Regions from separate parts of the Peptoniphilus sp. BV3AC2 genome, predicted to be linked through region 1. Evidence: riboswitches for the same ligand, from Rfam matches in the RefSeq annotation. Region 1 holds a riboswitch; the other holds the start of a gene.

Region 1 (4,218 bases):
GTAGTTCATCTCTTTCTTTTTCTGGAAGTTCGCCAGGCATCTTCGCCACTTCAAAGAGCTTTGGATAGTCTCTTGCAATTCTTTCGATGGTCTTGGTGGTGGCGTGTTTTCTTACAAAGAACGGAATCTTCTTTATCCATCCTTCTGGTAGTAGTGCCAGAATCTTGTCTTTTGCTTCTTTATCTGTGATTTCTGCGGTGGAAAGTCCATTTTTTATTTGAGTTTGTTCTCTTTCTGTAAAGTCTTCTATCTTCATATTTTCTCCTTAGATTTTCATATTATCTTAGTCCTTAGATAATCGAAGGGCTAGGTTTTTTAATATCTTTAAATAAATAATAGCCCTGCTAATTATTTTTAGCAAGGCTATCTGTACTTGATTTTTATTTCTGTTATTTGTTTGATTCCATAGGGTTTATAATTATATCTTTTCCTTCAAGGATTAAATTCATATTTTTCATTGAACACATGCTTCCGCACATGGTGCAGGTGCCTTCTTCTTCTGGTGTTGATGATGCTCTGTATTCTCTGCATTTTTCTGGATCTATTGCAAGTTCAAACATACCTTCCCAGTCGAGTTTCTGTCTTCTCTTACTCATTTCAAGGTCGATTTCTCTTGCAGATTTAAGTTTTGCGATATCTCCTGCGTGCGCTGCAATCTTAGCTGCGATTATTCCTTCTTTTACGTCGTTTACATCTGGTAGTCTTAAGTGTTCTGCCGGTGTTACATAGCATAAGAAGTCTGCTCCGTAGCTTGCTGCTATTGCTCCTCCTATGGCACTGGTGATGTGGTCATATCCAGGTGCGATGTCTGTAACTAGTGGTCCTAATACATAGAATGGTGCATTGTGGCAGAGTTTCTTTTCGAGTCTCATATTCATTTCTATATCGTCTATTGGCACGTGTCCCGGTCCTTCGATGATGACTTGTACATCTTTTTCCCAAGCTCTCTTGGTAAGTTCACCTAGAGTTATAAGCTCTGCAATCTGTGAAGGGTCTGTCGCATCATGGATTCCGCCTGGTCTTAGAGAATCTCCAAGGGATAGTGTAACGTCGTATTCTCTCAAGATTTCCAAAAGTTCATCGTAGTATTCGTAGAATGGATTTTCTCTGTCGTTCATCTTCATCCAACCAAATAGAAGTGATCCACCACGGGATACTATTTCGTTAACTCTTCTATTTCTCATGAAAATTTCTGAGTTTGCTCTGTTTATTCCACAGTGAATAGTCACGAAGTCTACTCCGTTTTCTGCATGGTTTCTAACTACATCTAAGAATTCTTCTGCCTTTATAAAACTAAGTCCCTTATCCAAGAATCCAACCGCATCATACATAGGAACTGTTCCCACCATTGCAGTAGATTTTTCGATAAGTCTCTTTCTAAATTCTTGAGTCTTTCCGTAATTGGATAGGTCCATTATGGATTCCGCACCCATCTTAAGCGCCATATCCACCTTTTGCATTTCAAGGTCAAGGTCGTTTAGATCCTTAGAAATCCCAAGATTAACATTGATCTTAGTCTTAAGTCCAGTGCCTATTCCTTCTGGAGAGATAGATTTGTGATTTCTATTTCTAGGAATGACAATTTCACCTTTTGCAATCTTCTCTAAAAGAAATTCTTCGCTGACATTTTCTTTCTTCGCAACGATCTTCATCTCTTCAGTTACAAAACCATGTTTTGCAGCTTCCATCTGTGTCTTATACTTCATAAATTAAAAAAACCTCCTAAAAAATTTATAGGAGAATAACATGCCTCATCCCACGCAGGCATTATCCTGCAGGTAAAAATGGTCGAAGTCTAACTTCCTCTCAGCACATAGCTCCCATAGATTATTAATTTACAATTATTATTATAAATATAAAAAAGAGATTTGGCAAAATAATATTTCCAAACCTCTTTTAAAACTAATTAAATTTAATCATCATTATAAATAGTAAATATTTCTTCGATAGTTACACCAAAGACCTTTGCTATGTTCCACGCCAGTACTAGAGAAGGATTGTACCTACCATTTTCCAAATTTCCTATGGTCTCTCTTCTCACTCCGACCGCGTTCGCCAAATCTTCCTGGCTCATGTTATTCCTTGCTCTAAATTCTTTGATTCTATTACTTATCATTTAAGATACCTTGCGTTTCCTTCCACTCTGCTACTACAATTGATATTGTAAATACAAATACTCCTAAACTAAAAGCAATTCCAAATGCAAATTGAATATAATTTTCATTCTTCAAAAGCCCCAGAATGGTTAAAAGCAGAACCATAGAAAATATTTGGACAAAGAATGCTAGAGTGGCTGAATTTTTTACATACTCTTTAAAGGATTCATCTGGAATAATCCAAAAATATCTTAAATAATAGAGAAAACCCAAAAATCCATACCAGCCTTTTTCTTCCGTTACTGTACCGAGAAGAGCAACCATTGAAACCAATGATAAAAACCCTAGAAAATTTATTTTTCTTTTCATAAAAATACTCCTTTGTGATATATTTCTATCTTTATGTTATAAATATACCACATAAATAATTATCTTTCAATATTTTTTTAGATTTTTAAGAATTTTTATAATAGAAAAAAAGAGATTTGCAAAATAATATTTCCAAACCTCTTTTTTATTTTATCTATTCAAATAATCTTCGTTTGCTTTTATAAGCTTTCTGTAATATTCGTCGTAACTTGGGCTGAATTTTCGAATAAGTGGGATAGCAACTTCATAATAATTATTGTCCGCCATGTACTTAGTTAGTTTATCCTGAAGTTTTTTAACCTCGCTATTTTTGTATTCGTCGCTATTCTTATATTTTTCGTACTCATCTAGGAACTCTCTATTTTCTTCGATCCATTCTTTGGAATTACTTACCGCATCTATTTTAGATTTATTTATCTCTTCCAAAGTTTCCATATCAAATCCAGTGGATATTTTATCCAAGTATTCTTTTTCTTCATCTGTAAGATTAAACTCTGGCAAAGAGTCCAAGTACTCTACGAATTTTTCAAAAGCATCTCTTCCATCTTCCTCTAAAGGCTCATTTAAAAATGGTCTGTATGCGGAGAAAAACATCTGTCCATAGTAACCCGGAAACACATTTACAAGTTTTTTATAAATGGTGTCTGTCATTTCCAAATTCTTTACCTTCTCATCAATTGTGCTTTTATCTGCGCCTTTGACAATCATTTCAAGAATTTCCTTTTTCTTTTCCTCAACGCTAAGCTCATACTGCTTGGTTCTAAGCACAGAAGAAAGAGTCCCGTCACCGAAAATAATCTCCCTTATCTCTTTTAGATTTAACCCAAGCTTTGTGAAGAGAGCCACCTTTTCTAAAATCTCCACATCCTTCTCGCTGTAATCCCTATAACCATTTTCAAGACGAACTGGATCTATGATCCCTTTTTCTTCGTAGTATTCAATCGCCTTCCTAGTAAGCCCCGTCTTGTTTTGAACTTCATTTCTAAGCATAATTCCCTCCTTTATTAGAGAGTAACACCGCCCCCAAGGTGCAGGTCAAGTGATATTTTAAATAATCTTAGGATTTCCTAAGAGCCGAATTTTTCATTGATTATATAAGACTTCCACCCTTATTCGATTCTGTTCCATTCTTTTTCTTCGAGCTTTGCAAATCTTTCTTCGTTTCCCTTTGCGATTTTGCCGGTAAATGGTACTTCGTAGGAAACCTTCTTGCCTACATGGACCAAGGTTATGATTGCCTTTTTATTCTTTTTTACTACTTCAAAGGAGCTGATTTCATTCCATGGCATGATTAGAAAATTCTTTTTCATGTTGTTGCTGATTTCCACTTCATAGATTCCTCTGTGACTGAAATTTAAAATGAAGCTTCTGCTTGAATCCATTGTATAGTATAGACCTCCTATTGCAAGCCACTTAAAGAGATCCGTCTTTGTATCATTGTGTTTAAATACCACTAGGTAATTTTCTTTATCGTCAAATGTTTCAAGTACCTTGTCAGTTATTTCTTCTGATGTATTAAATAATAGTCCCATTTTAACCTCCTATTTAAATATGAAGACTTCCGTCATATCTTTTCCCAAAACTTTGCAGATTTTGTACGCAGTTTCCAGTGTCGGGCTGATGGTATTACTTTCGTATGCCATGATGGATCTCCTCTTAAGTCCCACCGCTTCCGCCAATTTGTGTTGGGAAAGTCCCTTTTCTTTTCGAAACTGTGCAATTTTATTTTCAATTACTACTTCCACTAAATCAC
Region 2 (4,218 bases), on a different contig from region 1:
ATTACCTACGGTTATGCTTTCCATTTCTTGTGTCCTATCAGGCATCACAAAATTAAATGGAAACTCGTGAAGTTTTTTAATTGCTTGGGTCTTGTATAGATCTATAACATCTACCTCAACACCGCTTTGAGTCTTCTTAACGAAGTCACCTGTTATTTTATCCATTCTAATATCGGTGCTATTTAATTTAAGTCCCCAGGTTGCAAGATACGCAATATCACCGTAAGTTAAATCTGTTTCCACATTGTTAACAGCCATTTCCAAAAGTTTTGGAACTAATAGAATGGTGCTTGGAGATTTTAACTCCTTGAATATTTGCATAAGGAAACCTTGTTGAGCATCTATTCTTCCAAGGTCAGAATCCCTATAAGCCTTTCTTGCTCTTAAATAAGCAACAGTTTCTCTACCATTTAAGTGGTTTGTACCCCTCTTTAAATCAATCTTAAGAGGCGGATAGATCCAGTTGTCTTCGTACTTGTAATCAGGTCTATTCCACTCGATATCCACTCCACCTAGTGCATCTACAAGTTGTTCGATGATATCATACTTAACTACCACATAGTGATCAATGTATGTGTCAAGTAAATTTTCAATCGTATCTACAGCTAGAGGAACATCTCCAAGTACGTATGCATCATTTATCTTTCTCTCGCCATGACCTTTTATCTTAACCCATGAATCTCTTGGTATGGATAAAACTTGTACCTTGTTTTCAATAGCGTCAATAGAGATAAGCATTATTGTATCAGATTGACCTCTCTCTTTTGACTCTGGATTTGCAAGAGTAGAAGTACTTGTTGCTCCAAGTAAGAGTATGTTTATCCTCTTTTTATTGTCGAAAATATTTTTTTGTTTTTCTTTTTCTTCCGTCTGCCTTTTAAGTTTATCCACGCCTATCTTGGCAATTCCAGGCTTAGTTGCATATAAAAATATTAGTAATCCTGACAATGACAGCACTACTAAAACAAAGAAAACTTTTATAAGTTTCTTCATCAGTCACCTCTTTATAATAATTTTCACATCTGTGAATATTTTTCAAATTATTTATGTAATTATTACCTAAGTCTTTATTTTAACACATGAGCTGCTATTTTTCAAAATTTATAAGATTATAAATAAAACCCCTCACTGTACATAAATAATTTTTAGTGTTATCATAGAATCTAGTGAATTAATTTAATATTTTTTATCACTTATAAAATATAGAGGAAAAAATGAAGACACTTTTTATCTCAGGTCTTTGCCCTTATTGCCCACCTGCAGTTGAGTACGCAAAGAAACTAAATGAAGAAGTTAGAATTGTAGATATTACAAGTTCTATTAAAAATTTAAAAGAATTTTTAAAATATAGAGATTCTGATCCATATTTTGATAAGTTCAAGAAAAATAACCAAATTGGAATACCTACTTTTATGGATGGAGATGGAGAACATTTCTATTCCATAAGTGAGTATTAAATATATTTTAAGGGGAGCCATCGCTGAGAGGGATTTAATTCCGACCCTAGAGCTGATCCGGGTAATGCCGGCGTAGCGAACAGGTCCCCTCTTAATAAGAGGAGGAAAAAATGAAAAGATCAAATTTATTAAGAATCGTTGAAGGTGGAATCTTCATCGCACTAAGTATCGTCCTAGATTATATTAAAATCTGGAGGATGCCACAAGGCGGTTCAGTTACCGCACTTGCAATGTTACCTCTTATTCTCTATTCACAAAAATGGGGATTTAAGAACGGACTTCTAGCAAGTACAACTTTTGGAGTTCTAAAATTCTTACTAAGTGGAGGATTTTCTCTACATCCACTATCTATAATCTTTGATTACTTAGTTGGATTTGGAGTTTTAGGATTCGCAGGTGCTATAAGAGGAGATAGAATAAAAGCCACAATGGGTGCTGCTCTTGCAATTTTCTTAAGATTTATTTCTGTATTTATCTCAGGAGCGTTCGTTTGGTATATCTACGCACCAGAAGGAATGAATCCATACTATTATTCATTCATCTACAACATAACCTACATGGGTCCAGAACTAGTGCTTACATGTGCAGTACTAGCAATCATCTACCCAAAATTTGAAAAATTTTTAAAAGCTAAAAATTAAATTTTTAATTATAATTTAATATTTTTTAAAGTTTTAAAACAAGAAAATCCCCTTATTATTTTAAGGGGACTTTTTATTTATTCAGAAAATGTATTTCTAATCTATTTAATAATTATTTTTTAGACTTATGATTATGTTTACTATTTCATCCACAGAAAACTTAGAGGTGTTGATTGTGAAGTCATATTCTGATGCTTGTCCAAAGTTACCCTTTGTAAATCTTTCGTAGTGATTAATACGCCTCATATCCATCTTCTTAATCTTACTGGTGGCTCTTTCTTCATCATAGCTCATCTGATCCATAATATTTTTTACTCTATCATCAAAGTCTGCCGCTATAAATATATTAAGTGGTTTGTAATCTCTAAGTACATATCCTGCGCATTTGCCTAGGATAATAGCATTTCTACTCTTTGCAATATCTCTTATGGTTTTCGCTTCTGCCAAAAATCTTGCGTCAGAGATCATCATGTCTTCTTCTGAATAGGAATCATTCTCCCTATATAGATCATAGACAGTTCCTTTTAAAAATGAATCGTCCTTGGACACAGAACTTAAATCTACCTGAGTTTCCAAAGTCTTAAGCTCAATTATATTTTCATCAAAATATTCTGCTTCAAGTCTAGTTGCAAGTTTCTGGGCAATTAAATCACCCTTGGATCCGTACTGTCTATCTATGGTTATAAGTGTATTTGATTTTTTATTTGATAAATTAAAAATTTTTTTAAACATAATCTTCTCCTATAAGTATGGTACTACTTTAGCACAAATATATGAAAATAAAGTTAATAATATTAGAATAATTATTCAAAGTCAATGAATTTTCTAGATTTCTTATAAAGTTTGTTTAAATATTTTATTCTTTGCCAAGTTCATACTTCTTTTATTTTCATTATAACATATTGAAAGTACTCTATTATTTAAGAAATTTTAAAAAAATTTTTAATTGCAATATAAAAACCAAGGTTGCCCTTGGTTTACTCTTCTATTGAATGTTTCAAAACTTCCATTATGTGATTTAATTTTACTAAATCTTTCGATTCTTGTTTAATATTTTTCGGAACGTAGATATGTTTAAATCCCATGCGTCTTGCTTCGGAGATTCTTACATCTATGGACGGACAAACTTTTAGTTCTCCAGTAAGTCCTACGTCTGCAATAAAAACGCTTGATGCTTTTACTGGCTTACCTACAAGACTTGAATAGATGCTTACAATAACCGATAAATTGGATGCGGTATCTTGAAGTTTTATCCCGCCTGTAGTTTTAACAACCACGTTTTTATCCATCATTGGAACTTCTCCTCTCTCTTCAAGGATTGATATTAGTGTAAAAAGTTGTTCCTTTCTAAGATGTTCTGAAACTCTCGACGGATATGGCATAAATGATTTTGAAACCAATGATTCCACTTCGAGTATGATTGGTCTTGTCCCTTCCCTCGTTACAGATAATGCTGAGCCAGGGACATTTTTTCCATTTTCTCTCTCCGTCATGAAGTATTCTGAAGGATTGTCGATAGAGGTGAGACCTTTTTCATCCATTTTGAAAAATCCCATCTCTCCTGTGCTTCCATATCTATTCTTAGTTGTGGAAAGTATCCTTAACTCTTCATAGGTTTCTCCAGATAATAAAAGCACTGTGTCCACCGCGTGTTCTAGAGATCTCACTCCCGCAAGTGAATCTTCCTTCGTCATCTGTCCTACGATAAACACTGCCCTTGGTCTCGTTTCATTCTTCGCCATATTCATTAATATGTGGATGGATTCCATTATCTGCGTCGGTGAACCTGCTCTCGATTCGATATTTGGGATGATAAAAGTCTGTATTGAATCCACAATTACAAAGTCGCAGTCCAAACTCTCCACTTCATCCAGCACATCCACAAGGTTATTAGTTGAAATTACAAAGAGATTATCAGAAATATTTTCTACGATTCTCTTAGCCCTCTGTCTTATTTGACTTGCCGATTCTTCTCCAGATGCATAGAGCACTTTTTTTCCTTTTGAAGCCAAAATATTTGAAACTTGAAGAAGAAGGGTTGACTTACCTGCTCCTGGTCTTGCAGTTAAAATGGTGAGGGAATCTTTTAAAATTCCCCCGCCCATTACTCTATCAAACTC

The links. Region 1 has a riboswitch for thiamine pyrophosphate ahead of thiC (phosphomethylpyrimidine synthase ThiC). Riboswitches for the same ligand answer to the same signal wherever they lie in the genome.
Region 2: another riboswitch for thiamine pyrophosphate. It lies ahead of thiT (energy-coupled thiamine transporter ThiT); the one in region 1 lies ahead of thiC (phosphomethylpyrimidine synthase ThiC).

What each region holds. Positions count from the first base shown of each region.
Region 1 is NZ_AWXD01000008.1:324,531-328,748, forward strand. Features, by position in the region: gene HMPREF1252_RS03370 (hypothetical protein) at 1-256, opposite strand, end outside; gene thiC (phosphomethylpyrimidine synthase ThiC) at 390-1,706, opposite strand; TPP riboswitch at 1,736-1,834, opposite strand; gene HMPREF1252_RS03380 (helix-turn-helix transcriptional regulator) at 1,913-2,116, opposite strand; gene HMPREF1252_RS03385 (DUF3796 domain-containing protein) at 2,106-2,465, opposite strand; gene HMPREF1252_RS03390 (MerR family transcriptional regulator) at 2,616-3,455, opposite strand; gene HMPREF1252_RS03395 (hypothetical protein) at 3,575-3,997, opposite strand; gene HMPREF1252_RS03400 (helix-turn-helix transcriptional regulator) at 4,007-4,210, opposite strand.
Region 2 is NZ_AWXD01000031.1:67,468-71,685, forward strand. Features, by position in the region: gene HMPREF1252_RS08010 (LCP family protein) at 1-993, opposite strand, end outside; gene HMPREF1252_RS08015 (hypothetical protein) at 1,215-1,457, shown strand; TPP riboswitch at 1,458-1,553, shown strand; gene thiT (energy-coupled thiamine transporter ThiT) at 1,568-2,098, shown strand; gene HMPREF1252_RS08025 (AAA family ATPase) at 2,204-2,830, opposite strand; gene radA (DNA repair protein RadA) at 3,076-4,218, opposite strand, start outside.